DNA from 3 places in the Streptomyces sp. NPDC093097 genome. Region 3 is predicted to be linked to each of the others. Evidence: riboswitches for the same ligand, from Rfam matches in the RefSeq annotation. Region 3 holds a riboswitch; each other region holds the start of a gene.
The links. A riboswitch is a leader RNA that binds a small molecule or an ion and turns the genes downstream of it on or off. The one in region 3 is predicted to bind thiamine pyrophosphate.
Positions count from the first base shown of each region.

Region 1: another riboswitch for thiamine pyrophosphate. It lies ahead of thiC (phosphomethylpyrimidine synthase ThiC); the one in region 3 lies ahead of thiO (glycine oxidase ThiO).
Region 2: another riboswitch for thiamine pyrophosphate. It lies ahead of ACIQE0_RS17625 (thiamine ABC transporter substrate binding subunit); the one in region 3 lies ahead of thiO (glycine oxidase ThiO).

Region 1 covers NZ_JBIVOW010000004.1:348,677-358,656, reverse strand. The annotation lists gene ACIQE0_RS09335 (IclR family transcriptional regulator C-terminal domain-containing protein) at 1-654, shown strand, start outside; gene ACIQE0_RS09330 (SsgA family sporulation/cell division regulator) at 759-1,181, shown strand; gene ACIQE0_RS09325 (YibE/F family protein) at 1,334-2,650, opposite strand; TPP riboswitch at 2,721-2,877, shown strand; gene thiC (phosphomethylpyrimidine synthase ThiC) at 2,872-4,659, shown strand; gene ACIQE0_RS09315 (caspase family protein) at 4,744-9,483, opposite strand; gene ACIQE0_RS09310 (hypothetical protein) at 9,497-9,856, opposite strand; gene ACIQE0_RS09305 (hypothetical protein) at 9,936-9,980, opposite strand, start outside.
Region 2 covers NZ_JBIVOW010000009.1:95,554-105,533, forward strand. The annotation lists gene ACIQE0_RS17605 (sensor histidine kinase) at 1-297, shown strand, start outside; gene ACIQE0_RS17610 (response regulator transcription factor) at 291-977, shown strand; gene ACIQE0_RS17615 (ABC transporter ATP-binding protein) at 1,117-2,187, opposite strand; gene ACIQE0_RS17620 (ABC transporter permease) at 2,188-3,888, opposite strand; gene ACIQE0_RS17625 (thiamine ABC transporter substrate binding subunit) at 3,927-5,006, opposite strand; TPP riboswitch at 5,110-5,230, opposite strand; gene rlmN (23S rRNA (adenine(2503)-C(2))-methyltransferase RlmN) at 5,268-6,380, opposite strand; gene ACIQE0_RS17635 (phosphatidate cytidylyltransferase) at 6,548-7,699, opposite strand; gene frr (ribosome recycling factor) at 7,699-8,256, opposite strand; gene pyrH (UMP kinase) at 8,432-9,202, opposite strand; gene tsf (translation elongation factor Ts) at 9,365-9,980, opposite strand, start outside.
Region 3 covers NZ_JBIVOW010000010.1:285,219-295,198, reverse strand. The annotation lists gene ACIQE0_RS19820 (MerR family transcriptional regulator) at 1-68, shown strand, start outside; gene ACIQE0_RS19815 (thiazole synthase) at 100-942, opposite strand; gene thiS (sulfur carrier protein ThiS) at 951-1,202, opposite strand; gene thiO (glycine oxidase ThiO) at 1,199-2,431, opposite strand; TPP riboswitch at 2,429-2,541, opposite strand; gene ACIQE0_RS19800 (FAD-dependent oxidoreductase) at 2,686-3,981, shown strand; gene ACIQE0_RS19795 (Rv2175c family DNA-binding protein) at 4,092-4,457, shown strand; gene thiE (thiamine phosphate synthase) at 4,567-5,217, shown strand; gene metF (methylenetetrahydrofolate reductase [NAD(P)H]) at 5,351-6,268, shown strand; gene ACIQE0_RS19780 (hypothetical protein) at 6,305-7,330, shown strand; gene ACIQE0_RS19775 (phytoene desaturase family protein) at 7,416-8,939, opposite strand; gene ACIQE0_RS19770 (DUF4126 domain-containing protein) at 9,055-9,681, opposite strand.

The DNA.
Region 1 (9,980 bases), on a different contig from region 3:
CGAGAGGCGGGGATCCCGCTCCCCACCGCCTACCACCTGCTGCGGACGATGACCCACGAGGGCTATCTGCGCCGGGAGAACGGTGTCTTCGTCCTCGGGGAGGCCGCCGAGGCCATCGGCCGGGCCGGGGTCGCACGGCGGCGGCGCAGCGAGCTGGCCGACGTGCTGGCCGCGGCGGGCCGCGAACTGGGCGCCGCCGTCTACTTCGCCGTCTATCGGGAGGGCGAGGTGGAAGTGGTGGCGATAACCGATGATCCGGCGCGGCCGCCGGTCGAGCAATGGGTCGACTTCCGCTCCACCGCCCATGCCCATGCGATCGGGCAGTGCCTGCTGGCGCAGCTCGACGAAGAGGCCCGGAAAGAACATCTGGCGCGCTATCCCGTGCAGTCGATGACGCCGTTCTCGGTGCGTTCCGAGGGCGATCTGATGAATCGGCTGGCTACGGTGCGTCGCGGTCAAGTCGCCTACGAGCGCCAGGAATATGCCTTGGGCACGGTGTGTTCGGCTATCCCCATTCGGGTCGGCTCGGCCGCCGCCGCGCTGGCGGTTTCTCTTCCTGCGACGGAAGTGCACCGATTGCAGACAGTTACGAACCGACTACGAAAAAAGGCGGAGAGGGTACTAACGACACTCGCCTTCTCTATCAGTATCTGAAAACTCACTCCTTGTGATCTGCCTGCACGTGACCGACGATGGCGTCAATAGGGCTTCAGGGGATGATTCCCGGCCATCTCCGATCAAGTGCGGGGCAGTGGTTGATGAACGACACGGTTCAGGCAGAAGTGATCATGAGCTTCCTTGTCTCGGAGGAACTCGCCTTCCGGATCCCGGTGGAATTGGATTTCGACAGCGGCGACCCCTACGCCGTCCGCCTCACCTTCGACCTTCCCGGCGATGCGCCCGTGACCTGGGTGTTCGGCCGCGAGCTACTGCTGGACGGGCTGAGCCGCCCGGCCGGCGAGGGGGACGTGAGAGTCGAGCCGTCCTCCCCCGAGCACCTCGGCGACGTCTACATCAGCCTCCAAGTCGGCGCCGAGCGCGCCCTGTTCCGGGCCAGTGCGCCGCCGCTGGTCGCCTTCCTGGACCGCACGGACCGGATCGTTCCGCTCGGCAAGGAAGAGGTCTGCGACACCCTGGACGCCGCGCTGGACCGGATCCTGACGGAGGCCCGGGCCGGGTGATCCCACCGGCCGCCGGTGCCGCTCCATCCCGTCGTCACGGCCGCTCGGCCGGGCACCGCCCGCCGCTGCCCCGACACCCCAACACCCGCCGTGCTCCCGGCACTTCGCCGGCCTCCGCCGCACCGGATCGCCCCGCCCCCGGTGCGGCGCGCTCAGCGCTTGCGGCGCCGTCCCCGCGCGGCCCGGCGCCCGCCTCGTCCTCCGGCGTCCGCACCGCCCGGCCCCGGGCGGTCCGCCGAGACCACCAGGGCCGCCAGCAGGGTCGTCACCGGCACCGACGCGACCAGCCCGATGCTGCCCACGAGGGTGCGGACGATCTCCTCCGCGACCACCTCGCTACTGGCGACCGTGCCGACGCTGCTCTGCGCGATCGAGAACAGCAGGAGCAGCGGCAGTGCGGCGCCCGCGTAGGCCATGACCAGGGTGTTCACCACGGAGGCGATATGGTCGCGCCCGATCCGCATCGCCGCCCCGTACAGCTTGCGCCAACCCGCCGACGGATCCGCGTCCTTGAGCTCCCACACCGCGGCCGTCTGGGTCACCGTCACATCGTCGAGCACCCCCAGCGAACCGATGATGACGCTCGCCAGCAGCAGGCCGCGGATCTCGATGTCCGGGTACAGCCCGTGCACCAGGCCCGTGGTGTCGTCCGTGTTGCCGGTCAGCAGCGCCCAGTTGATGAACACCGAGCCCAGCAGCCCGATGAGGAGCAGCGAGACGAGGGTGCCGAGCACCGCCACGGACGTACGGGCCGTCAGCCCGTGGCTCAGGTAGAGCGCGATCAGCATGATCGCGCTGCCGCCGACCATCGCCACCACCAGCGGATCGGAGCCCTGGAGGATCGCCGGCAGGATGAAGACCGTCAGCAGGCCGAAGCTGGCCGCCAGCGCCACCAGCGCCAGCACCCCGCGCAGTCGCCCGATGATCACCACTGCGAAGGCAAAGATCCCGGCCAGCACCCACATCGGAACGGTGCGGTCGACGTCGGTCACCGCGTACTGGAGTTCCTTCGGCGCCTTGGGGGAGTAGGAGACGACCACGTCCTGACCGGTTGTGTAGTGGCGCAGGGCGTCCGGCGTCACCACTGTCTGGAAGGTCCGGCCGGTGTTCTCCCCCGTGGTCACCCTGACCGTCGCCTGTTCGCAGGGTTTGTCCCGGGCCGCGCCCCCGGCCCCCGGCCGGCCTCCGGGGGCGGCGGGCTGCTCGGCGTGCACCGCCGCGCAGTCCACCTCCTCGACCTTGGTGATCCGGGCGCTTTCCGTGGGCTGGTCGAAGCCCACACCGGACGGTTTGTGCGAGGGCGCGCCACCGGGCCAGAGGACGAGCAGACCGATCACGACGGCGGCCGCGAACGGGATCAGAACCGCGGCGATGACCTTGCGCAGATGCCGGGAGACCGGGGTGGCCGGCCCATGGCTGTGGGTGTGCGCAGGGGCGGCGGGGGCGTGCAGGGCTTCGGGAGGGCTCATCGCCCGATCATTGCAAGAACCCGTGGGGCCCCTGTTCACGCCGCCGCATCGGCCGCTACCGTGGTGCCACCTTTGCAATCGCGGGAGCTCGGAGCACCGGGCTGAGAGGGCGCTGACCTCCGTCCCCGCGGTGTTTCACGTGAAACACCGCTCGACGGAAGCCGCTGCGTCGACCGCCGAACCTGTTACCGGGTAATGCCGGCGTAGGGAGTTGGGTCTTTATGACTCTGCAGGATGCACGCACGCCCGAAAGCGCCTCGACCGACGGCGAGAAGCCGGGGATCGGCTGGCACAAGGGCTATGTCTCCGGATCGCGTCCGGACCTCCGGGTCCCGGTCCGGCGGGTGCACCTCACCAACGGCAAGGACGTGACGCTCTACGACACGTCAGGGCCGTACACCGACCCCCATATCGAAACCGATGTCCGCCGCGGTCTGGCGCCGCTGCGGGAGAACTGGATCATCGCCCGCGGCGACACCGAGGAGTACGCGGGCCGCCCGATGCGGCCCGAGGACGACGGGATCAAGCACACCTCACCGCGCGGGGGCCTGCGGAACCTCGACGCGGTCTTCCCGGGCCGGCCGCGTCAGCCGCGCCGCGGCCGGGACGGTGCCCCGGTCACCCAGCTCGCATACGCCCAACGCGGCGAGATCACCGCGGAGATGGAGTACGTCGCCGTCCGCGAGAACGTGAGCCCGGAGTTCGTGCGCGACGAGATCGCGGCCGGGCGCGCGGTGCTGCCGGCCAACATCAACCACCCGGAGATCGAGCCGATGATCATCGGCAAGAACTTCCTGGTGAAGGTGAACGCCAACATCGGCAATTCCGCGGTCACTTCGTCGATCGAGGAGGAGGTGGAGAAGATGACCTGGGCGACCCGCTGGGGCGCCGACACGGTCATGGACCTCTCCACCGGCCGCAACATCCACACCACCCGCGAGTGGGTGCTCCGCAACTCCCCCGTGCCCATCGGCACCGTCCCCCTCTACCAGGCCCTGGAGAAGGTCGACGGCAAGGCCGAGGAGCTGACCTGGGAGATCTACAAGGACACCATCATCGAGCAGGCCGAGCAGGGCGTCGACTACATGACGGTGCACGCCGGTGTGCTGCTCCGCTACGTCCCGCTCACCGCCAACCGCAAGACCGGCATCGTCTCCCGCGGCGGCTCGATCATGGCGGCCTGGTGCCTGGCGCACCATCAGGAGTCGTTCCTCTACACCCACTTCGAGGAACTCTGCGACATCCTCGCCGCCTACGACGTCACCTTCTCGCTCGGTGACGGCCTGCGCCCCGGCTCCATCGCGGACGCCAACGACGAGGCGCAGTTCGCCGAGTTGAGGACGCTCGGCGAGCTGAACACCGTCGCCAAGCGGCACGGCGTGCAGACCATGATCGAGGGCCCGGGCCACGTCCCGATGCACAAGATCAAGGAGAACATCGACCTCCAGCAGGAGATCTGCGAGGAGGCCCCGTTCTACACGCTCGGCCCGCTCACCACCGACATCGCGCCCGCCTACGACCACATCACCTCCGGTATCGGCGCCGCGATGATCGCCTGGTGGGGCACCGCGATGCTCTGCTACGTCACGCCCAAGGAGCACCTGGGCCTCCCGGACCGCGACGACGTCAAGACCGGCGTCATCACGTACAAGATCGCGGCCCACGCGGCGGACCTGGCCAAGGGCCACCCGGGCGCCCAGGAATGGGACGACGCGCTTTCCGACGCCCGCTTCGAGTTCCGCTGGGAGGACCAGTTCAACCTGGCCCTCGACCCGGACACCGCACGCGCCTTCCATGACGCGACGCTGCCCGCCGAGCCGGCCAAGACGGCCCACTTCTGCTCGATGTGCGGGCCGAAGTTCTGCTCGATGAAGATCAGCCGAAGCATCACCGAGCAGTTCGGCGGTGGTCAGGGCGCGAGCCCCGAGGAGATCCGGGCCGGAATGCTGGAGAAGTCCAGGGAGTTCGCGGCGGCCGGCAACCGCGTCTATCTGCCGTTGGCCGACTGAATCGGCGGACGTGAGGGCGGGGGCTCTCCCTGAGCCTCCGCCCTCACGTCACCGGCCTCGGGACCGGCCGGCCCCCGGCGCGGATCAGTCGGCCTCGCGGACGTCGGACCGGGCCGACGCCGAGAGCCGGCCGCTCAGCACGTCCAGGAACCGCAGCGCCGCGAACCGGCAGCGGCTGGTGGAGTGCCGGGCGGCGAAGTCGAGGAACGCGTGCCCGAGGTCCTCGGCGGAGCCCGGGTACCCCTGCCCCAGGCCCAGCACCTCGCCCGCCCCGGTGCCCCAGACCAGCGACGCCAGGGCCAGCAGGCGTCCCTGCCCCACGGCCGTCTGGACCCGGCGGGACCAGTCGTCCGGGTCCAGCCAGACCACCGCGTTGAAGCACGACCACGCGCTCAGCAGACTCCGTGCGAGGCGTTCCTCCTCCCGCACTCCGGAGGGCAGGCGGAAGGACGGGTCGCTGTGGTCCGGGTGCCACTTCAGCGGTACGAACCCACAGAGCCATTCGGCCTGTTCGAGGTGGAACAGCGCGAGTTGATGGACCGAGTCGACATTGGCTCCGAACGCCTCCAGCCGCGCCGTGAAGGGCTGCCGTTCGGCGCTGGAGGTCCGCTCCCCCAGGTCGGTGAGGGCCGCCGCCAACTCCAGGAAGCCGGCGCTGTCCTCGTCGGTGAACAGGGCGTCCAGCTCGGCCAGGGCGCCGAGCTGAGGAGCGAGTGACGGGGCGTAGGCCCGCGCCGTGCGCAGGCGCAGCACCGAGCTCCAGTGCCCGGGGGCGGCATGCGGCAGCTCGGCGAGCTCCCGGCGCGCGGTCTCCAGCAGGCGGCTCTGGAGCTCTCCGGGATGCAGCTCCCACACGGCCTGCCGGAGAAGGGCGTCCGCACGGGTGCAGACCAGCTCGCCGAGCTTGTGCTCGGGCACGGCCCGGAGCTTGAGATCGGCGGACTTCGCGGCCTTGGCGAACAGCCAGGCCGCCAGCTGGTCCTGCGCCTTGATGATCCGGAACTCGGCCGTGGGGCGCAGTTCCTTGCCACCCAGCAGGCTGTAGACGCGCTCGACGGCGTCCGCGTCGATGCTCCGCCCGGTGGTGGCCGCCTCCTCGTGAAGGACCTGTTGCTCCACGGCGTTGTGCATCCTGAACCAGGTGACGCTCTGCCCGTGCGTCCGCTCGAAGAGGTCGATCGTGGCGCGGCGTTCCTCGTACGCACGGCGCAGCGGCGGGGCCTGGTCGCCGGCGGGGGTGGGGCGAAGGAGGCGCGGACCCGGCAGGGCGAGCGGGGACTCCGCCTCGTGCAGGAGGTCGAAGCCGCAGAAGATCTCCCAGGCCTCCGGATTCCCGGTGTCGGCGTTGGCCCGCACGATGCCGCTCCACCGCCGGAGCTCCGGCCCGGCGGATTCGGCGAGCGCCGCGGACCAGGACCGCTCGCGCAGCATGGAGACGATGGTCAGCCAGCTCCGCACCACCATCCAGCTCGGGTTGTCCACGAGCGCCCGGTCCAGGCTCGCCTTCAGCTCCCTGAGATCGCGCAGCACCTCGCGGTGCTCGCCTTGCGCCTCCCGGGCCGAGGCCGTGACGGGGATGAAGAAGGAGCCGAACACCGCTTGGGCCTCGGCGCTGGACCAGGTGGAGGCCGCGAACCGGGCGACCCGCTTCAGCGCCGCGAGCCGCTCCTGGGCGGGGAGCGCGGTGCGGAGCTTCTTGTAGATGTTGGTCGCCTGGGAGGCGGCCCGCCAGCGGGTGTTCGGCTCGATGGTCTCCTCGTAGGCGTCGTCCTCGACCGTCAGGAGGAGGGCGAGCAGCGTACCGAGCACCTCTTCGGCGTCTTCGCGGTGGAGGATGCGGTCGAGGACGTCCTCGTGCGCGCGCCAGACCCGGGGCTGGTCGAACCGCTGCCCGTGCCGGCAGGCATCGATCAGATGCCCCGCCGTCTCCTGCGGATCGGTGCTCGTCCTGGCCTGGAGCAGGCTGAGCCGGTGCATCAGGTTCCGCAGCCCGCCGCTGGGCGCGGCCCTGATCCCCTCCTCCAGGCTGTCCAGCAGGGACCGGCCGCGCCGCGCTATCCGGCGGTGCTCCTCCTCGTCGTCGGTGAGTTCGGCGGTGCCCAGCCCCCAGCCCGCGAGGGCGAGGGTGCGGCTCGCCCGGCCGAGGGAGTAGTCCTGGATGACCGTGTCGGACACGTAGTCCAGCACCAGGCCGCGGAAGTTGACCACGTCGCCGGCCATGTCGAAACGGCGCGCGCACATGACGGTCAGGCGGTCGAGCGTGTTGATGTCCTCATGGCTGAGGAGCGGCTGCCGGACGATCTCTCCCCAGAGCTGGGTGAGCACCTGGGAGAGGCTGTCGTGGATGCCCGGTGTCTCGGGCGAGAACCGGGACAGGACGTTGATCTGCGCGATGCCCAGCCGCACTCCGGAGAGCGTCCCGCGGACGGACGGGTCGTCCAGGCGCCGGCGGATCGCGACGAGTTCGGCCTCGGCGTCCTTGAGGTCGACCGCGAGGATCGGCGCCTCGTCGGAGAGGGCGAGGAGGTTGGTCACCACGACCGAGCGGGTGCGGGGCCACTCCACCGCGGGCGGGCTCTCCGGCAGGTCGTCGAGCTCGTCGAGCGCCCGCTCCAGCGCGCGCACGACGTGGAAACCGCCCTCCTCCCTGCTGTCCGCACCGGCGAAGTCATGGACGTGGTCGAGCAGGCGGGCCGTGGCGTCGCCGACGATCTGGTCCGCCCGTGCCTCGGTGGGCTCCGGCTCCCCCAGCAGGAAGGCCGGAAGGTGGTGCTCCCAGAACCGGTCCTCGGGCGGCAGCTGGAGCCGCCGGTGGATCTCCTTGAACGCCTCCGCGGCGGCCGGGCTGACGGCCACCTTCGAGGTGTCCCCCGGCACGCTGTCGACGAGCACACCCGACTTGCGCAGCCAGGGGACGGCCCGTTGCAGGGGAGCCAGCGCCGTGGGCAGCGCGGTCACGGAGAGCGGCGGTGAGCCCAGCTGCGTCCAGGCGAGCAGGAAGGCGAGCGCGCCCGGGGCGGAGCCCTCCTCGAGCCGGCAGCCCGATTCGACGAGTGCCGGCCCGACCACGTAGTGGGCGGCGCGGCGGATCTCCTCGGCGAGCATGCCGTCGTGCGGTTCCGCGCCGCCGGCACTCAGCCGGAGGTCGAGGCCGGCCACGGCGTGCGTCAGCACCGTCGGGCGGAACGCGATGGACTCCTCACCGGACAGCCGCAGCGCCGCGGCGGGGTCGACGCCGGTGATGTCCCGTTCCTTCAGCAGGAGTTCCACCAGCTCGGCGGCCTGCTCCGGGCTGAGCGGAGGTACGTTCACCGCCGCCGCCGGCAGAAGCTGGCCGGCCCCGGTGAGCCCCTCCAGATCCCGGGCGGAGACGACCAGGACCATGGCGTCGCGGAAGATCGGGTAGGCCAGCAGCCGTTCCAGGTCGTCGTGGATCTGGCGACGCTCGGAGCGCGTCGTGCGGAAGGTGATGTACACGACCAGGGGCCGCCCGCCGACCCGTCGGGCCAGCTCCGCCACCGCCTGCTCCCGGGACGCCGCGAAGTCGGTGTCCACCGGGGTGCCGCCGCTGCGGTAGCGGTTCAGCCCCAGGGCGAACTGGAGGGCGCGCAGCGCCGGGACGGGGCTCTGGTAGCGGATGGGGTCGAGGTCGAGCCGCAGCACATAGGGGTTCTTGGGCATGGCCGCGCGTGAGCCGTCCGGCGCCCGCAGGAAGGCTTCGGTGAGGCATTTCTTGCCGACGCCCGGCTCACCGGTGATCGGCACCACGCTCCCCGGCCGGGACCGGACCTGGAGCCGGCCGAACTCCTTCGGCCGCGGGAGCACGGGGCGCAGCGGCGCGGGATAGTCCCACGGCCAGTTCAGCCCGGACGGAGCCGGCTCCTCGGCCGGCGGGGCGGCGTCGGCCGGGGCCGTGGCCTCCTCGGGACGGGCCGCGGCCCCGGAGGCCGTGCCGCCCGGTGCCGCGGGCTGCTCCGGTGCCGGGGACGCGGGGGAGGCGTCCGCCGAACTGCCGGGTATGTGCGCCGTGTTGGGGAGCCAGGGGTGGTCCGCCGCGGAGCCGTGCAGCGTGAGCGGTGTCGGTACCCGCTTCAGGTCCAGCGGCCCCAAACCCTCGTTGTACTCCTCCACCTGCTGCTTCACGGACTGGGCGAGATCGCTGAGGCTCAGGTGGCGACCGCCGCGCGGAGCGGGCCGCCGGGCGGCCTCGACGAACGCACCGGTGAAGAAGCTCGGCCCGTCCTCGGTGGGCGACTTCGCCTTCAACCCCTTGTCGGCCGCCACCAGCAGCGCGATGCGCCCGCCCGTCTCGCCGGGCGTGTGCAGGGTCGGACGCACATGGGAGACGGCCGCGCCCGCATGGCAGCAGTCCAGGATCACGACGATGTGATCGGCCTGGACCTGCGGGCTCTGGAGGATGTCGGCGACGTGGCTGAAGGCCATGCTGCCGTGGGGGTCCATGACGGACTCGGTCTTGCTGAGCGCGAGGTACAGCTCCTCGGAAGGAGGGATCGTGTAGCCGTGCCCCGAGAAGTAGACGAGCAGGAGATCCGAGCGCTCGGGCGGCCGCAGGGCGGCATTGCGCACGGCTCCCCGGATGGTGTCCGTGGTCAGCGGGCCGTTCCGGTCGCTGATGGTGTCGCAGTTACGGCTGGGCAGTCCCCACTCGTCCAGGAGGTCGAGCATGGCGTTGAGGCTGTGCTGCACCGAGGGCAGGTCATCGAGCCCGTCCTCTTTGAGGCGGTGATGATAGGTGGAACACCCGATGAGGACAGCTCGTGATCGCGCCGGGTCAAAGGGCGCGGGCTCACCCGTCGTGGCCAACTCGGTACTCGCTTCAGTGGTCGTCGGACTCCGTGCCCTCGTCCAGGAGTGACGACAGAGCCCGCAGGTCCTCCTCGGTCAGCTTCGCGGTCTTCACCGTCACCGTGCGGGTGCCGTTGGTCACGGTCCACACGCTCGGCCGGAAGCGCGCCTCCAGCCAGGCGGCGAACACGGAGAACGCCGTTTCGATCAACTCGCGGTTCTCGCCGGCGAAGACGACCGCGTCGTGCAGTGCGCCCATGTCCCCGGGGGCGCCGGGCTTCGCCAGCAGCTGGGGCTTCAGAGCGGCTCCGTGCGCATGCCGTTGGAGCGTCTCCAGGAGGGAGGTCAGATCTTCGTCGATGCCCTCGTCGCAGGTCAGGGTAAACCGCACCGAAACGCCCCCCAGGTATGAGATCTATGAGCAGTAGATCAGCATAGCGCTCTGCGTTGTCGCTGACTGCGGTTGTGCATCATCTCCCCGGCGCCTGTGGATCGTTGAGGGAAGGCGGCCGTGG
Region 2 (9,980 bases), on a different contig from region 3:
GGCGACCGGGTCGAACTGCCCACGTCCTGCGAGTTGTCCGCGTACCGCATCGTGCAGGAGGGGCTGACCAACGTGCGCCGGCATGCCCCGGGCGCCCATGCGCTCGTGGAGATCGGCTACCAGCCCGATCGGCTGGCGGTCCGGATCGCGGACGACGGGCCGGGCCCGCCCGGCGCGGTGCACAGCGGCCACGGCCTGGCCGGGATGCAGGAGCGGACAGCGCTGCTCGGCGGGACGCTGACCGCCGGACCCGGCCCGGACGGCGGCTTTCTCGTAGAGGCGGAAATCCCGTGGTGATCAGAGCAATCGTGGCCGACGACCAGGCCATCGTCCGCACCGGATTCGTCAACCTCCTCGGCACTCAGGACGACATCGAGGTGGTGGGCGAGGCGGAGGACGGCGTCCAGGCGGTCCGGGTCGCCGCGGAGCAGCGTCCCGACCTCGCTCTGCTGGACATCCGGATGCCCCACAAGAACGGCATCGAGGCCGCACGCGAGATCACTCAGGCATCCGGTGGCGCCACCAAGGCACTGATGCTGACGACGTTCGGCCTCGACGAATACGTGTATGACGCGCTCGCGGCCGGGGCCAGCGGGTTTCTGCTCAAGGACACGACGTTCCCCGAACTCCTGCATGCGGTCAGGGTGGTGGCGGAAGGCAATGCGCTGCTGGCGCCCGAACTGACCAAGCGGCTGATCGGAGAGTTCGTCAGGCAACGGTCGGCTCCGCTTCCCGTGCGCACGGTGCAGGAACTGACCGGCCGCGAAGTGGAGGTGCTCATCCACATCGCCCAGGGCATGTCGAACGCGGAGATCGCCGCGCGGCTGACGATCACCGACCACACCGTCAAGACCCACATCAACCGGCTCTTCGCAAAGATGGGCCTGCGCGACCGCGCCCAGGCGGTGATCCTCGCCTACGAACTGGGGCTGGTCGTCCCGCAGGGCCGTCGCCCCGACCCTCCCCAGCGCACCTAGGTCCTGTCGTCTGCCCGAAGGGCAGGCCGGGCGGAGTGCGTGCCGGACACCGCCCGGCAGACGGGAGTGTGACGACAGGGCCCAGTGGCACCCGGTCCGACAGGAGCGATCCATGGCACAACAGCGTTACGTGGCACGGCTATTCGTCCGCGGAGTCCAGCACCACCACGTCCTCGGCGGCGAAGGAGATCCCCACCCGGTCTCCCGTCTCCGGCGCCTCGCTCAGTGGGCAGGCCGCCTCTATCTGCGGTGCGCCCGCCGGCTGGAGCAGCAGCGCCACATGCGTGCCGCGGAAGGTACGAGCCGCGACCGTACAGGGCAGCCCGTCCGCCGGAGAGGTCAGCCGGACGCCGGCCGGGCGGACGAGCAGGCGGCAGGGGCCGTCCGACGTCCCCTCCGGGACGGGCACCTTGCCCCAGGGGGTGGCGGCGACCTCGCCCTGCACGGTCGCCTCGACCACGTTGTCGAAGCCGAGGAAGCGGGCGACGAAGGCGTTGGCGGGCCGCTGCCAGACGTCCAAGGGGGTGCCGCTCTGGGCTATCCGGCCGTCCCGCATCACCACGACCCGGTCGGCGAGCGCGAACGCCTCGCCCTGGTCGTGGGTGACGGCGAGCACCGTCGTCCCCAACTCGCGGAAAAGTCGCCGCAGTTCGACGATCAGCCGCTCGCGCAGCCCCCGGTCGAGCTGTCCGAGCGGCTCGTCGAGCATCAACAGCTGCGGGCGCGGGGCGAGCGCACGGGCCAGTGCGACCCGCTGCTGCTCACCGCCGGACAGCGAGGCCACGGCCCTGCGCTGCGCCCCGGGCAGGCCGACGAGTTCCAGCAGTTCGGCGACGGTGCGCTCCTGCTCGGTGCGGGAGGAGCCCCGCATCCGCAGCCCGAAGGCCACGTTCCCCGCGACATCACGCTGCGGAAAGAGCTGGTGGTCCTGGAACATCAGCCCGACGCCACGCCGGTGCGTGGGCACCCCCGCCTGGTCGCGTCCGTCCAGCAGCACGGCGCCCTCGTCGGTGTGCTGCAGCCCGGCCACCACCCGCAGCAGGGTGGACTTGCCGCTGCCGCTGGGGCCCAGGACGCAGACGGTTTCGTGCGCCGCGACGTCGAGGTCGACCGCATCGAGGGCGGGGGGCGCGCCAGGTGTGCCGAAGCGGACGGTGACACCGTCCAGCCGCAGCATCTTCGGTGTCGTGGCCCCGGTCTGGGCGGTCATCTAGAACTCCCCGGAGTGGTCGATGGGCGTGCCGCCGGCCGAGCCGGTTCGGGGCAGGGGACGGATGCGTTCCAGGACCAGCAGGGCACCCGCGCACACCACCATCAGCATGGTCGACAGGGCCATCGCCTGGCCGTAGTTGTACTCCCCCGCGCGGCCCAGCAGCCGCGCCACGGCCACCGGCAGGGTCGGCTGGTCCGGCCGTGCGAGGAACACGGTCGCACCGAATTCACCGAGCGAGACGGCGAAGGCGAAGCCCGCCGCGATGAGCAGGGCACGCCGCACCATCGGCAGGTCCACCTCGCGCCAGACCCGCCAGGGCGAGGCGCCGAGGACGGCCGCGGCCTCCCGCAGCCGGCCGTCGACCGCCCGCAGGACGGGCAGCATCGTACGGACCACGAACGGCGCGCCCACCAGGGCCTGCGCGAGCGGCACCAGCCACCACGACTCCCGCAGGTCCAGCGGCGGCTTGTCGAGGGTGATCAGGAAACCGAAGCCGACGGTCACGGCGGAGACGCCGAGAGGCAGCATCAGCAGCGCGTCGAAGCCGCGCAGGAGCCGGGTGATCAGCGGTGTGCGCCCCGACGGGCCGGGCACCGGCCGCGCCCGGGTGAGGGCGGCCGCCGCCAGTCCGCCGATCAGCAGGGCGATCGCGGTGGCCGCGGCGCCGTAGGCGAGGGAGTTCCAGAGGGCGTCGAGGGGGGCGACGGCGAAGGTGGTGTCGGCTGCCGCGGCGGAGTGCAGCGTCTCGTAGAAGACCAGGCCGAAGCCGTGCGGCCCGGCGAAGGACCGCTCGACGAGCACGGCCAGGGGCAGGACGAGCAGCACTACGATGACGGCGAGCGTGCCCCACAGCAGCGCCCATTGGCCACGGCCGTGCGGTCGGCGTGCGGTCCGGGAGGCGTCGACGAGCCGCAGGGTCGATTCGCGGCGCCGCACGGTCCAGGCGTGCAGTCCCAACAGGCCCAGTACGGCAGCGAACTGGATCACGGTCAGTACGGCGGCGGTGGGCAGATCGAGGAAGTCGGCGGTCTGCCGGTAGATCTCCACCTCCAGCGTGGAGAACGTGGGCCCGCCCAGGATCTGCACGACTCCGAAGGAGGTGAAGGTGAAGAGGAACACCATCAGCGCCGCGGCGGCCACGGCAGGTCCCAGCGCGGGCAGTGTCACCCTCCGCCAGGCCGCGAACCGCCCCGCTCCCAGGACCCGGGCCGCCTCTTCCTGCCGCGGGTCGAGTTGGGCCCAGAGCCCACCGACGGTGCGGACGACGACGGCGTAGTTGAAGAAGACGTGCGCCAGCAGGATCGCCCACACCGAGGTGTCAAGCCGCACGCCCCACAGGTCGTCCAGCAGTCCGCCCCGGCCCACGAGGGCCAGGAAGGCCGAGCCGACGACGACGGTGGGCAGGACGAACGGCACCGCCACCACCGCCCGCAGCACCTGCTTTCCGGGGAAGTCGAAGCGGGCGAAGACATACGCGCCGGGCAGCGCGACGAGCAGTGTCAGCACGGTCGAGGCGGCGGCCTGCCACACGGTGAACCACAGCACGTGGAGGACGTCCGGATCACTGAGGACCGCACCGAACCGCCCGAGTTGCCACTGCCCGCCGTCCTTCAGCCCGCGCCCGACGATCGCGACGACCGGATAGGCGAAGAACGCCGCGAAGAAGGCGAGCGGCACGGCCATCAGGCCGAGCCGCACCGCCGTTGCGCGCGCGGGCCTCCTGAGGCGGGTGCGGGCTACTTCAGAACGAGCGAGGACCACTGCTTGATCCACTGTTCGCGGTTCTGCGTGATCGTCGCCGGTGCGAGCGTCGCCGGCTTGTCGATCGCGGTGCCGTAGTGGGTGAACAGTTCCGGCACCTTGGCGTCCTTGCGCGCCGGGTTGACGAACATCTGCAGCGGCATGTCCTCCTGGAACTTCTTCGACAGGAGGAAGTCGAGCAGTGCCTTGCCGCCCTTCTCGTTCTTGGCGCCCTTGAGCAGACCGCCGAATTCGATCTGCCGGAAGCAGGTGCCGGTCGCGACACCGGTCGGGGCCTCCTTGGGCGCGGGCTTCTTGCCCATCACCTCGGCGGGCGGACTGGAGGCGTAGGAGACCACCAGCGGCTTGTCCCCCTTGCCCTTGCCGGCCGCGGAGCCCGAGAAGCGCTCGTTGTACGCCTGCTCCCAACTGTCCACGACCTCGACGCCGTTGGCCTTGAGCTTCTTCCAGTAGTCCGGCCAGCCGGCCTCGCCGTGGGCGGCGATGGTGCCGAGCTGGAAGGCGAGCCCCGGAGAGGAGGTGGCGGAGTTCTCGGTGACCAGCAGGTTCTTGTACTGCGGCTTGAGCAGGTCGTCGAAGGTCTGCGGCGGCGCGAGCTGGTGCTCGGTGAAGTAGGCGCGGTCGTAGTTGACGCAGATGTCGCCGTAGTCGAGGGGTGTGACGCGGTGGGCGTCCTTGTCGAGTTGGAGGTCGGCCGGGACGTCGTCCAGTCCCTGGGCCTTGTAGGGGGTGAAGATGCCGGCGTTCAGGCCGCGCGAGAGCAGGGTGTTGTCTATGCCGAAGAAGACGTCGCCCTGCGGGTTGTCCTTGGACAGGATCGCCTGGTTGACGGCCTTGCCGGCGTCCCCGCCCCTGAGCACCTTGACCTTGTAGCCGGTCTCCTTCTCGAAGGCGGCCAGAACGGTTTTGGAGGCGTTGAACGAGTCATGGCTGACGAGCGTGACGGTCTTGGCGTCCGCGCTGCCGCCGCTGCCCGAGCTGCCGCACCCGGCGAGTGCGGTGATGCCGGCCGCGGCAGCGAGCGCTGCCGCGGTGATCCTGCTGGTGGTGCTCACTGATTTCCTCCTGGCTGGCCAGGAAGAGACGCGGCCCCGCCCGATGTCCGCTGCGCACTGCGTCGGTGACGTTCGGCAACGGGCGATGGGCGGGGCGCAACAGCATGAGTGACGACCGAACTTCCTACCCGGAATGACCCGGGCGAGGTTCAAGGGTCTGCGGGCGCCGTAGGGCTACGACGTGACCGCACTCTCAGCGCTGTGGCGCTCCCCTGTCGGAATGAATGTGCGTTTATTCCACGCCACCGTACCAGCGGGCGCTCAGCGCTCGGAGGCCGCGAGCTGACCGCAGGCGCCGTCGATCTCCTGGCCGCGGGTGTCCCGGACGGTCACGGGCACACCGTGTGCCTCGATGGCCCGTACGAACGCCCGCTCGTCCTCGGGCCGCGAGGCCGTCCACTTCGAACCCGGCGTCGGATTCAGCGGAATGAGGTTGACATGGACCCGCTTGCCCTTGAGCAGGCGTCCCAGCAGATCACCGCGCCACGCCTGGTCGTTGATGTCGCGGATCAGGGCGTACTCGATCGAGACCCGGCGGCCGGACTTCTCGGCGTACTCCCAGGCCGCGTCCAGCACTTCGCGGACCTTCCAGCGGGTGTTCACCGGTACGAGGGTGTCTCGCAGTTCGTCGTCCGGCGCGTGCAGCGACACCGCGAGCCGGCACTTGAAGCCCTCGTCGGCGAACCGCAGGATCGCCGGGACCAGCCCGACGGTGGAGACGGTGATCCCGCGCTGGGAGAGGCCCAGCCCGTCCGGCTCGGGATCGGTCAGCCGCCGGATGGCGCCGACCACCCGCTTGTAGTTGGCGAGCGGCTCGCCCATGCCCATGAAGACGATGTTGGACAGTCGCGCCGGGCCCCCGGGCACCTCGCCGTCGCGCAGCGCCCGCATCCCGTCGACGATCTGGTGCACGATCTCGGCGGTGGAGAGGTTGCGGTCCAGACCGGCCTGGCCGGTGGCGCAGAACGGGCAGTTCATCCCGCAGCCGGCCTGCGAGGAGATGCACATGGTGACCCGGTCCGGGTAGCGCATCAGCACCGACTCGACGAGGGTGCCGTCGTGCAGCCGCCACAGGGTCTTGCGGGTGGTGTCGTCGTCGCACGAGATGTGCCGCACCACCGACATCAGGTCAGGGAGCAGCTCGGCGGCCAGCTTCTCGCGCGCCGCCGCGGGGATGTCGGTCCACTGCGCCGGGTCGTGCGCGTAGCGGGCGAAGTAGTGCTGCGACAGCTGCTTGGCGCGGAACGGCTTCTCGCCGATCGCGGCCACCGCCTCGCGGCGCTCGGCCGGGTCGAGGTCGGCGAGGTGCCGAGGGGGCTTCTTGGCGCCGCGGGGGGCGACAAACGTCAGTTCTCCCGGGGCCGGGCGTGCCATGGGTGCAAACTCCTCTGTGCGACGAGGCCGGGCGGCTTCCGCCGACGCGGAGCCAGGGGCCGGACGGGGCCGGAACCAGGGGACCTCACGGATCGCCCCCGCGGTCGCGGAGACGGAAAGGGCGCGCCGCGAACGAGCAGCGCGCCCTCAAGGGTAACCGGCGGCGCTCAGCCGGATCCCACGAAGATCACGAACAGCAGCCAGACCACCGGGGCGGTCGGCAGCAGGGAGTCCAGCCGGTCCATGATGCCGCCGTGGCCGGGCAGCAGGGTGCCCATGTCCTTGATGCCGAGGTCCCGCTTGATCATGGATTCGCCGAGGTCGCCGAGGGTGGCACTGACCGCGACCGCCAGGCCGAGCAGCAACCCCTCCCACCAGGCGCCCCCCTTGATCAGGAACTCCATGCACAGCGCGCCCGCCACCATCGCGAAGAGCACCGCGCCGACGAGTCCCTCGCGGGTCTTGCCCGGGCTGATCCGCGGCGCGAGCTTCTTCTTCCCGAAGCGCCAGCCGACCGCGTAGGCGCCGGTGTCGCTGACGACCGTCAGCAGCAGGAATGTCAGCACCCGCTGCGGCCCGTCGTCCGCGGCCGCCAGCATCAGGGCCACGAACGTCGCCAGGAACGGGACGTAGAACGTCGCGAAGACTCCGGCGGTGACGTCCCGGAGGTAGTTCTGGGGCGCCTCCGTCATCCGCCAGACCAGGACGGCGAGCGCGGTGAGCGCCATCGCCACCCACGCCCCCTCGGCGCCGCGCACGTATCCGGCGATCACCATGGCGGTGCCGCCGACCGCGAGCGGCACCAGCGGCACCCGGATGTCCTTGCGCTCCGCCAGCCGCGAGGTCAGTTCCCACAGGCCTACGACGACGGCGAGCGCTATGACGCCGATGAACACCGGCTTGTAGACGAAGAGCGAGGCGAGGATGACCGCGCCGAGTCCGACGCCGACCCCTATGGCGGCGCGCAGGTTGCGCCCCGCGCTCTTCTTCTGCGGTTTCACTGGGTCGCTGTCGGACCCGGGGAGCGAGGTGGGCATGGGCTCCTGCGGCCTGTCGTCGCGGAACAGGGGGCCGCTCAGGCGAGCAGCCCCCCGGTCGTCCAGGTTTGCCTGGTCATCCCGGAAGTCCCGATGGTCGTCCTGGTGTCCGCCCGGCGCGGGCACGATGGGCATCGGCCGAGTCTGCGCCGCGCCGACCGTGTCGTGGACGGGACCCGCCGGGACGGGGGGCGCCGCCCCGCGCAGCGAGGCGGCCGATCCGTGATCGGGCGGTCCCCACCGGCCGGCGGCGGGCGGGGTCCCCCAGGATGACTCGTTCATCAGACCTCTAGGAGCTCGGATTCCTTGTGCTTGAGGAGCTCGTCCACCTGCGCGACGTACTTCGCGGTGATGTCGTCGAGCTCCTTCTCGGCCCGGCGGACCTCGTCCTCGCCGGACTCCTTGTCCTTGACGAGCTTGTCGAGCGACTCCTTGGCCTTGCGCCGCACGCTGCGGATCGAGATCTTGGAGTCCTCGGCCTTGTTCTTGGCGACCTTGATGAACTCGCGACGGCGCTCCTCGGTGAGCTCCGGGAACGTCACACGGATGATGTTGCCGTCGTTGCTCGGGTTGACGCCGAGGTCCGAGTCGCGGATCGCCTGCTCGATGTTGCGCAGCGCGCTCTTGTCGAACGGGGTCACCACGGCCATCCGCGGTTCCGGCACCGAGAACGACGCCAGCTGGTTGATGGGCGTCATGGCACCGTAGTAGTCCGCCACGATCTTGTTGAACATCGCCGGGTGCGCACGCCCGGTGCGGATCGCGGCGAAGTCCTCCTTGGCGACCACGACGGCCTTCTCCATCTTCTCCTCGGCCTCGAGGAGGATCTCTTCGATCACCACTTGCTCCTGGTCTTTTCGGTAAGAAGCAGAGCCTCGCCCCTGCCGCGCGTCTTCTCCTGCACGGTGTCCGACCGGCAGGCGGTTGTCCATCCCCGTACCGAGGTCTTCCCACGACCGGGGGTTGCCGCCCCTACGGGCCGACGCCCGTACGGAATCACGGCAGTTGAGGCCGTCAGGCCCGGGTGTTCTGATCGCTGACGAGCGTGCCGATCTTCTCACCCTTCACCGCACGCGCGATGTTCCCCTCGGCGAGCAGTTCGAACACGAGGATCGGGAGCTTGTTGTCCCGGCACAGCGTGATGGCGGTGGCGTCGGCGACCTTCAGATCCCGGGTGATGACCTCGCCGTATTCGAGGGCGTCGAACTTGACCGCGTCCGGGTTCTGCTTCGGGTCGGAGTCGTAGACCCCGTCCACGCCGTTCTTGCCCATCAGCATGGCCTCGGCGTCGATCTCCAGGGCACGCTGGGCGGCGGTGGTGTCGGTGGAGAAGTACGGCATGCCCATACCGGCGCCGAAGATGACGACCCGGCCCTTCTCCAGGTGGCGCACCGCGCGGAGCGGGATGTACGGCTCCGCGACCTGGCCCATGGTGATGGCGGTCTGGACGCGGGAGTCGATGCCCTCCTTCTCCAGGAAGTCCTGGAGGGCCAGGCAGTTCATGACGGTGCCGAGCATGCCCATGTAGTCGGAGCGGGCCCGGTCCATGCCGCGCTGCTGGAGTTCGGCGCCGCGGAAGAAGTTGCCGCCGCCGATCACGATGGCGATCTCGTAGCCGTCACGGACCACCGCGCCGATCTCGCGGGCAATGGCGTGCACGACATCGGGGTCGACACCGAGTCCGCCGCCGCCGGCGAACGCCTCACCCGACAGCTTCAGCAGGAAGCGTCGCCTTCCGCCCTTGCCGGCTTTGTGTGTGTCTGCGCCGTCGGCACCGTGATTCATTGAGCTCTCCTCGTGCACATACGAAGAAGGCCATTGCCGTGGGTCTGGGTCAGATCCCTGTCCGGCAATGGCCTCCTCGTCACATCTGCGGCCGACCGATGAGCGGCCGACTGCGTACGACCCTAGCGGGGCCGTAGGTCATTCGCTGCCTTCGCGGCAGGCTCAGATGCCGACCTTGATGCGCGAGAAGCGCTTCAGGGTGACACCGGCCTCCTGGAGGACCTTCTCCACGGACTTCTTGTTGTCGAGCGCGTACGGCTGGCCGAGCAGCGTCGCGTCCTTGAAGAAGCCGTTGAGGCGACCCTCGACGATCTTCGGCAGCGCAGCCTCGGGCTTGCCCTCGGCGCGGGTGGTCTCCTCGGCGACGCGACGCTCGGCCTCGACGACCTCGGCCGGGACGTCCTCCTTGGAGAGGTACTTCGGGGCGAACGCGGCGATGTGCTGCGCGATGCCCTTGGCGACCTCGGTGTTCTCCTTGTCGAGCTCGACGAGGACACCGATCTGCGGCGGCAGGTCAGGCATGGTGCGGTGCATGTACGCCGTCACGTAGCCGTCGGAGAACTGCGCGAAGCGGTCCAGGACGATCTTCTCGCCGAGGTTGGCGTTGGCCTCGTCGACGTACGCCTGGACGGTCTTGCCGGCCTCGATCTCGGAGGCGAGCAGGGCCTCGATGTCGGCCGGGTTGGTCTTGGCGACGTGCGCGGCGAGGGCGTTGGCGACGGCCTGGAACTTCTCGCCCTTGGCGACGAAGTCCGTCTCGCACTTCAGCTCGAGGATC
Region 3 (9,980 bases):
ACGAGGTGATCACCGCGGCCCCGCCGGAGTTCGCGGAACGGGCCGGGGCGGCCGCCGGCCCGGCCTGAGCGCGCCGCCCGCCCCGTCCCGCACCCGCCGTCAGAAGGCCGGCCGCTCCGGGTCCAGCTCCGGCACGCCGTCGGTGGGCGAGGACGCCAGCGCGAAGTGGCGGCGCGGGATCCGGCCGGCGCGGTGGGCCAGCCGGCCCGCCGCCACCGCGTGCCGCATCGCCGTGGCCATCAGCTCCGGCTCCTGCGCCCGGGTCACCGCCGACGCCAGCATCACCGCGGCGCAGCCCAGCTCCATGGCGAGGGCGGCGTCCGAAGCGGTGCCCGCGCCCGCGTCCAGGATCACCGGGACGCCCGCGCGCTCGGTGATCAGCTGGAAGTTGTGCGGATTGCGGATGCCCAGACCGGAGCCGATCGGCGAGCCCAGCGGCATGATCGCCGCGCACCCGGCGTCCTCCAGCTTCCGGGCCAGCACGGGGTCGTCACTGGTGTACGGGAGCACGGTGAAACCGTCGTCCACCAGGGTCTCGGCGGCGTCCAGCAGCTCTACGGGATCGGGCAGCAGGGTCCGCTCGTCGGCGACCACCTCCAGCTTGATCCAGTCGGTGCCGAGCGCCTCCCGGGCGAGCCGGGCGGTGAGCACCGCCTCGCCCGCGGTGAAGCAGCCGGCGGTGTTCGGCAGCACCCGGATCCCGTGGCGCGTCAGGACGGAGAGCACCGAGCCCTGCACGGTCGGGTCCAGCCGCCGCATGGCGACGGTCGTCAGCTCCGTACCGGAGGCCAGCAGCGCGCGCTCCAGGACGTCGAGGCTGGGCGCGCCGCCGGTGCCCATGATCAGCCGGGACCGGAAGGAGGTGCCGGCGAGGGTGAGGGGGTCGGTGTCCGGGGCGGGCGCCGCGGCGGCGGTCCCCGGGTCGACTGCGGTGTCGGTCATGGCCGCGATCAGCCTCCCTGGACGGCGGTGAGCACTTCGACGCGGTCGCCGTCGCCGAGCACGGTGCCGGGCCACTGGGAGCGCGGCACCACGGCCTCGTTGACCGCGGCGGCCACCCCGGCCGGTGCCTGGGACAGCGTGGCGACCAGCCGGTCGAGCGTCAGCCCGCCCGGAATCCGGCGGGCCTCCCCGTTGACGGAGACGGACACCGCGGGGCCCTCGGGGGCGTCGGACGGAGCGGGGGTAATGGGGGCGCTCATACGGGCAGCTCCTCTGGGGCGCGGGTGCGCGGGGCCCCCTGGGAAGCGGGGGAGAAGCGCGCGGGGGAGAAGGGGCGGGCCTCTTCCGGGACGGTCCCGGTGGCCAGCACCTCGGCCATCACGTCACCGGTGACCGGCGTCAGCAGGACGCCGTTGCGGAAGTGGCCGGTGGCCAGGTGGAGGCCGGGCAGCTCGGTCGGCCCGAGCAGCGGCGCGTTGTCGGGGGAGCCGGGGCGCAGCCCGGCGCGGCTCTCGACCAGGGGCAGCTCGGTGAGGCCGGGGACCAACTCGTGGGCGTCCCGCAGCAGTTCGTAGACGCCGCCCGCGGTGATCGTGGTGTCCCAGCCCAGCTCCTCACTGGTGGCGCCCAGGACCAGTTCACCGCTCTCCCGCGGTACCAGGTAGACGGGATTGCCCCGGACCACGGCCCGTACGGTGCGGGAGAGGAACGCCCCTCCCCCCGGGAGGGCGTCCGGCAGCCGCAGCCGCAGCACCTGTCCCTTGACGGGCCGCACCGGCGGCCGCACCGCCTCCGGGACGCCCGCCAGCCGGCCGCTGCGACTGCCCCCGGCCAGTACGACCTGGCCGGCCGCCAACCGCGTCCCGTCGGCGAGTTCGGCGCCCGTGGCGCGCCCGCCACCGGTCGTCAGCCGCTCCGCCGACGACCGGTGGAAGACCACCCCGGCCCGCTCGCAGGCGGCCAGCAGGGCGCTCGCCAGCCGGCGCGGATCGACCTGGTGGTCGCCGTCCACCCGGAGGCCGCCGCGCACCCCGGGGGCGAGCATCGGCTCCAGCCGGCGGCATTCGCGCCCGGTCAGCCACTGCGAGTCCAGGCCCGACCGGACCTGGAGGGCGTGCAACTCCCGTAGGTGGGCGCGGTCGTCGGCGTCCAGGGCGACGGCCAGGGTGCCGCAGCGCCGGTAGCCGATCCGCTGCCCGCTCGCCTCCTGGAGCTCCTCGGTGAAGCGCGGATAGCGCTGCGCCGAGGCCAGGTTGAGCCCCAGCAGCCTCTCCTCGCCGTAGTGCAGTTCGGTGACCGCGGCCAGCATGCCGCCGGCGACCAGGGCCGCGCCGCCGCCGGGCGCGGGGTCGGCCACCGCGACCCGCAGTCCCCGGCCGGCCGCCCGCCAGGCGGTGACCAGCCCGACGATGCCGCCCCCGATGACCAGCACATCGGGGTGCCGGCCGGCCGGCCGCGGCGGGTTCGATGGTGTGGTGGATGGATGCATGGGCGTCCAGCCCCTCCCTTCGCCGGCATGACCCGGATCAGGTTCGTACGGTCGGAGGCCGGCCAGCCTCCCTCTCAGCCCGGTCCGTCCGGGCTCCCGCGAGTGCGTGCAGCCGCCACCCTAGTACGGGGCCGCGAGGCGCGGTAAGGGAGCGCCGCCGGAGCGGGCCCCGGCGTCCCGGGAGGTGACGCTGTGCCAGAGATCTCGTTGCGCGCTGCTGCGGGCCGCCTCCTCCGCCGTCCTAGAGTGGGCGGGTGAGCGAGCAGAGCAAGTCTCCCCAGGCCCCTGACCGCACGCCGCGCGTGGTGATCGCCGGCGCGGGGATGGCGGGTGTGCAGACCGCCGTCGCCCTGCGCGAACAAGGCTGGCGCGGCGCGATCACGCTCCTCGGCGACGAGCCCCACCAGCCCTACGACCGCCCGCCGCTGTCCAAGGCCGTGCTGCTCGGCAAGGCCGAGGGCTCCGCGTTCGACGTCGACTTCGCCGGCCTCGGCATCGACCTCCACCTCAGCCGCCCGGTCACCGCACTGCGCCCGGCCGACCACGTGGTGGAGACGGCCGGGGGCCCGGTCGCCTACGACTACGCGGTGATCGCCACCGGCGCCGAACCGGTCGTCCTGCCCGGCAGCGCCGACCTGCCCGGCGTGCACCTGCTGCGCACCCTGGACGACGCCGAACGGCTGCGCCCGGTGCTCGCCGCCCAGCACCGGATCGTGGTGGTGGGGGCGGGCTGGATCGGCGCGGAGTTCGCCACCGCCGCCCGCGAGGCCGGCTGCGAGGTCACCGTCGTCGAGGCCGCCGAGCACCCCCTGGCCGGCGCGCTGCCCGCCGAGGTCGCCGCGTACATGACCGGCTGGTACGCCGACGCTGGCGCCGACCTGCGCACCGGTGCCCGGGTCGCCTCCGTCGCCCCCGGCGCGGTGACCCTCGCCGACGGCACCGTCCTGCCCGCCGACGCGGTCGTCGTCGGGATCGGCGCCCGGCCCGCCACCGGCTGGCTGGCCGGTTCCGGCGTCGCCCTCTCGCCCGAGGACGGCTCGGTCCTCGCCGACGAGCGGCTGCACACCTCCGTCCCCGACGTCTACGCGGTCGGCGACTGCGCCTCCTTCCCGTCCACCCGGTACGACACCCGGCTCCTGGTCCACCACTGGGACAACGCCCTCCAGGGCCCCCGCACGGTGGCCGAGAACATCACCCGCGGCCCGGCGGAGGGCGTGGTCTACGACCCGGTGCCGTACTTCTGGTCCGAGCAGTTCGGGCGGTTCGTGCAGTACGCCGGCCACCATGTGGACGCCGATGAGCTGGTGTGGCGCGGCGATCCGACCGGCGCCGCCTGGTCGGTGCTCTGGCTGCGGAGCGAGGCGGGCCCGGGCGCCGCGGAGCCGGCCGGGGCCGCCGGCGGACGGCCCGCCGGCCGGCTGGTCGCGCTGCTGGCGGTGGGGCGGCCGCGGGACCTGGCCCAGGGGCGCCGGCTCATCGAGCGCGGTGCGCTGCTCGACCGGGAGCGGGCGGCGGACGCGGCCGTTCCGCTCAAGTCGGCGGTGCGGTAGCGCGGTCCGCCGGCCCGGCGGGGCCGCGGGCGTCCCCCGGCGGTGTGCCCGCACCCCCCGACGGCGAGGCCCGGCTACCGGCTGTCAGTGGGAGGTGGCAGGCTTGTCCTGTGACCGAGATTGACGCAAACATCGATGGACTCGTCCCCGCCTGGCTCACCCTCCCCGACATCGCTGAGGAGATCGGCGTCGAGGTGACCCGCGTGCGGCAGCTGGTGAAGGAGGGCCAGCTGATCGCCGTGCGCCGCGGTGAGAACCGCGTGCTCCAGGTGCCCGCCGAATTCATCCAGGACGGCAAGGTCGTCAAGGGGCTCGCCGGCACGCTGACGCTCCTCAAGGACGACGGCTTCACCGACGAGGAGATGCTGGAGTGGCTCTTCACCGCGGATGACACCCTGCCCGGCACCCCGGCGCAGGCCCTGCGCGAGAATCGCGGTACGGAGGTCAAGCGCCGGGCCCAGGCGCTGGCCGTCTGACGCACCCGCGTCCCGCAGCAACCGCACCACGCATCCGTAACCGCAACCGCGCGGCGTACGGACCGGTTCCGGCCGGTCCGTACGCCGCCGACGAGGGGGAAGCCGCCCGATGACCGCCGTTCGAGGGGCCCTGTCCGACGCCCGGCTCTACCTGTGCACCGACGCGCGCACCCGCCAGGGCGACCTCCCGCAGTTCCTGGACGCGGTGCTGGCCTCGGGCGTGGACATCGTCCAGCTGCGCGACAAGGGCATGGAGGCCGGCGAGGAGCTGCGCCACCTGGAGGTCTTCGCGGACGCCTGCCGGCGGCACGGCAAGCTGCTGGCGGTCAACGACCGCGCGGACGTCGCCCACGCCGCGGGCGCCGACGTGCTCCACCTCGGCCAGGGCGACCTCCCGGTCCCGGCCGCCCGCGCTCTCCTGGGCGACGGGCCGCTGATCGGCCGCTCCACCCACGCCGAGGCCGAGGTCGACGCCGCGCTCACCGAGCCCGGGGTGGACTACTTCTGCACCGGCCCCTGTTGGCCGACCCCCACCAAGCCGGGCCGGCCCGCCCCCGGACTGGACCTGGTCCGGTACGCCGCCGCGCGCAACCCCGAGCGCCCCTGGTTCGCGATCGGCGGGATCGACGCCGGCAACGTCGACGAGGTGCTGGCGGCCGGCGCCCGCCGGGTGGTGGTGGTCCGCGCGCTCACCGAGGCCGACGACCCGGGCGCGGCCGCCGCCGAGCTGGCCGAGCGGATCCGCTCCTGGGACGGCTGAGCGGGGCCGCCGGCGCCCGGCGGGAGTCCGCCGGATGGCGGCAGGATGTCCACGTTGTGGACAGCAGCGGCGCCAACCAGCCAATACGCCGGTGCCGGTTGGTGTCCGTCCGCGGTGTGGTTAACCTGCCCGTATGGCCCTAGGAACAGCTTCCACCAGGACTGATCGCGCGCGAACCGTGCGCGACCTGCTTGCTTCCGGCAAGCGGTCCTATTCGTTCGAGTTCGCCGCCCCGAAGACGGAGAAGGGCGAGCGGACGCTGTGGAACGCCATCCGCCGCATCGAGGCCGTCGCCCCGACCTTCGTGTCGGTGACGTACGGCGCCGGGGGCACCTCCCGCGACGGCACCGTCCGCGCCACCGAGCGCATCGCCACCGACACCACCCTCACCCCGGTCGCCCACCTGACCGCGGTCAACCACTCCACCGCCGAGCTGCGCAACATCATCGGCCAGTACGCCGACGCCGGGATCCGCAACATGCTCGCGCTGCGCGGCGACCCGCCGGGTGACCCCATGGGCGAGTGGGTCAAGCACCCCGACGGCGTCAGCCACGCCGCCGAGCTGGTCCGGCTGATCAAGGAGTCCGGCGACTTCTGCGTCGGCGTGGCCGCCTTCCCCGAGATGCACCCGCGCTCGACCGACTGGGACACCGACGTCCAGCACTTCGTCGACAAGTGCCGCGCCGGCGCCGACTTCGCGATCACGCAGATGTTCTTCTACCCGGAGGACTACTTCCGGCTGCGCGACCGGGTCCGCGCGGCCGGCTGCACGACGCCGATCATTCCGGAGGTCATGCCGGTCACCAACGTGCGTCAGATCGAGCGGTTCGCGCAGCTCAGCAACGCCGCGTTCCCGCCCGAGCTCGCGACGCGCATCCTCGCCGTCAAGGACGACCCGGCGGCGGTACGCTCCATTGGCATCGAGTACGCAACGGATCTGTGTGCGCGCTTGATGGCCGAGGACGTTCCCGGGTTGCACTTCATCACCCTGAACCACTCCACGGCGACCCTGGAAATCTACGAGAACCTCGGGCTGCACCAGCGGCCCTGAGTACGGTGGCCGGAATCCGGCGGAAGCGGGGCGCACATGGGCTGGACGATTCTCTACATCGCGTTCGCCCTGGTCGGTCTCTGGCTGCTCGGCGAGGCGCTGTTCCAGCACAAGGCCCCGCTGAAATGGCGGCTGTTGGCGCTGGGCGGCTTCCTCTGCGTGGTGGTCGGCGTGCTCATCCCGTCGGTCGTCGTGATCGGGCTGGGGGCCATCGCCTTCGCCGTCGGGCAGACCTATGTGACGCTGTCGGTCCGCCGCGGCTACGAGGAGGGCTGGACGATCGGCGGGCGGCCCAAGCCGAACCGCCGGCGCCGCGCCCGCTCCTCCCGCGCCCCCGCCGCCGGGCCGAGCCTCCAGGTCTCCGAGCTGACGGAGGAGACCGCCCCGGCCGCCGCCGGCACCGGCCCGGATCCCGAGCCGGCCGGCCACGACACGCACGGCGCCGCGCACCAGGCCCCCTACCCGCCGCTGCCGGACCCGGCCGTCCCCGGTGAAATGCCCGCCGCCCCCCAGGACTTCGCCTACGCCCACGCGGACGCCCCCACCCTCTACGCCCCCCAGCCGCTGCCGGACGAGACCGGGACCTACGGCGTCTACAGCTCCGACGCCCGCCCCGACGCCCCGACCGCCGCCGCCTCCTACGACGTCTTCGGCAACGCCGCCGCGGACGGCAACGCCCATGGCTACGGCGGCAGTCACGCCCCGACCCCCGGACAGGACGGCTACGCCGACCCCTACCCGGCCTACGACGACGGCGCCTACCAGGGCGGCCACGCGCCCTACTCCGACCCGTACATCGGCGCCCAGCAGTACGCCGCGCACTACGACCCCTACGAGGAGCCCGACCCGTTCGGCCGGGCGCCCTATCAGGCCGGGCACTACGACGGCTACGGCGGGCAGCAGCCGGCGCAGCACTACGGCCAGGGCTACCCGCCCGAGACCCCGCCCGGTGGCGTCTGGGTGCCGCAGCAGCGCGACACCGGGCACTCCGAGCACCCCGGGGAGCAGCCGCCCTACCCGCCCCAGCAGCCGGGGTACGACGAGCAGCGGTACCACTACTGAGCGGCGGGGCGGCCGCCGCCGGAGCCCGACTGCCGCCGCGGCGGCCCGAGTTAGGCCATGGCTCCGCGATGTCAGGGGCGCGGTCTCACTCCGAGCCGTGCCAGTCGTCGCCGTTCACGATCAGGCCCGCGACGAGCGCCCCGGACATCCCCGCGTGCGCCGGCCCGCCGCCGGGGTGGGACCAGCCGCCGACGGCGTAGAGCCCGGGTATGCGGGTGCGGTTGCCGGGCCGCAGGAAGCGCCCCTCCTGGCCCGCCAGGGCCGGGCCCGGCACCAGCGCGCCCTCGGCCGGCGGCAGCACCTCCCGCCACAGCACCCGCTCGCGCAGGCCCGGCACGGCAGCCTCGGCGCCGGCGACCAGCTCGTCCGCGGCCCGCTCCAGCGCCTCGGGGGCCGACCAGTCGACCGGGCCGTGCGGGGCGACGGTGGCGGTGAGGGTCACCGCCTGGTGGTCGTCGTCGGGCCGCGTCGTGGGGTCGTCGGGGCGCAGCACCGTCACCGTCGGGCGGGCACAGGGCGTCCGCGGACCGGGCCCGTCGCCGAAGACGCCGGCCAGCTCCGCGGCGCGGTCCGCGGCGTGGACCACCGTGCGGTGCACCGCGTCCGCCGGGCGGGCGCCGCGCAGGCCCAGACAGACCGTCAGCCGCGCCGGGGCCCGCTCGTCCGGCCCCGGGGCCGGACGGACGTCGCCGTCGCCCCAGGGCGCGCGGCCCGCGCAGAGCCCGGGCAGCCGGACCGGGTCGACACCCGCGACCACGAACTCCGCCTCGACCACCCGCCCGTCGGCCAGCTCCACCCCCGCGGCCCGGCCGTCCTTCTCCAGGATCCCGGTCACCTCGGCCCCGAAGGTGAACTCCACCGTGCGGGCCCGGCAGCGCTCGTACAGCGCCTCGGCCAGCGCCCGCATCCCGCCGCGTACGTACCAACTGCCGAAGGTCTGCTCCATGTACGGCAGCACGGCCGCGCTCGCCGGGGCGGTGCGCGGATCGAAGCCGTAGGCCAGGGCGTGGCTCTCCAGCAGGGCGACCAGCCGGGGATCGGCGAGCTCGCGCCGGGCGACCTCGGCGAGGGTGGCCGTGGTCGGGCCCTTGCCGCCGCGCAGTCCGAACAGCCCGCGCCGGCGCAGCGCCGGATACGGATCGCGCCCCAGCACCTGCCAGTCCGCCCACAGCGGCTCCTCCAGGAGCGGCCGGCGGGTGGCGTCCCACGCCTCGCGGGCGCGCACCAGCAGGTCGCTCCAGCGCTCGCCGACGCCCGCGCCCAGCGCCTCGTCCAGGGCGGCGAGGACGCCGGCGCGCGAGGCGTTCGGCAGCGTCGCGGTGGTGCCGTCGGCGAAGACGTGCCGGCCGGCCGGATCGACCTGGGTGAGCTCGACGCAGCGCTCCAGCGGCTCGCGGCCGGTCTTGACGAACAGATCGCGGTAGACCGCCGGCAGATGCAGCAGTCCGGGCCCCGTGTCGAAGGCGAAGCCGTCCCGCTCGAACCGGCCCAGCGCGCCGCCGTACGTCGCACCGCGCTCGAACACCGCCACCCGGTGGCCCGCAACGGCCAGCCGGGCGGCGGCCGCCATGGCGCCCATCCCGGCGCCGATCACCGCAATCCCTGCCATGCCTGCGACTGTATCCGGCGGCACTGACAACGCCCGCCCGTCGCCCCCGAAACCGCAGGTGGGGGCGGTTCGTACCGCTGCGGCCCGGCCGGTGCCCGGTCCGCCCGCGAGCGGCTCAGCCGGCCGGCGGCGCGGTGCTCCCGGTCGTGGCGGCGGCCGGCTGCCGGGCCGCGCGCCGTTCCCGCCGGCGCCGCAGGTACCGGCGGATCCGCGACCACAGGAAGACCACCACCGCGATCCCCGCGACCAGCAGCACCGCCGCCAGGCCCGCCGCGATCCACGGGTGGAACAGCGCGAACGCGACGATCCCGGCGACCCCCAGGTCCTCCGCCAGGCTCAGCACGATGTTGCTGGCCGGCTCCGGGGAGGTGTTGACCGCGATCCGGGTGCCCGCCTTGACCAGATGGCTCACCAGCGCCGTGGAGCCGCCCACGGCGCCCGCGGCGAGCTGCGGCAGCGACCCGTCGTGCCCGGCCAGCAGCGCCGCCACCACCCCGCCGGCGATCGGCCGGATCACCGTGTGCACGGTGTCCCAGACCGAGTCCACGTACGGGATCTTGTCGGCGACCGCCTCGGCCAGGAAGAGCACCCCCGCGACGATCAGCACATCGGGGCGCTCCAGCGCGGCGGGGACCTCGTCGGAGACACCGGTCGCGCCGAGCAGGCCGAGGAGCAGGACGACGGCGTAGGCGTTGATCCCGCTCGCCCAGCCGCTGGTGAAGACCAAGGGAAGTACGGACACCCGGCCGATCGTAGGGGGTCCGCGGGCCCGGCGCCGGTGCTCTGGGGCGGGGTGCTCAGCTTTGAGTATCCGTACTCAGACGCCGAGATGAGTAGGTACGCGGATGGGACGGCACCGGCCGGGACGGAAGAGTAGGGGCCACGGAAGGGACGCGGCACCGCACCGCCGACACGGGGCGGCGGAGCGGAGTGGCTCCCGGACGGTACGGGGGAGTGACGGGGGACGGCGCTGCCCTGGTCGGATCGGATGGGGGAACGATCCGTGCCAGGGCAGCGCTCATGTGCGCCCGGCCCCCGGGG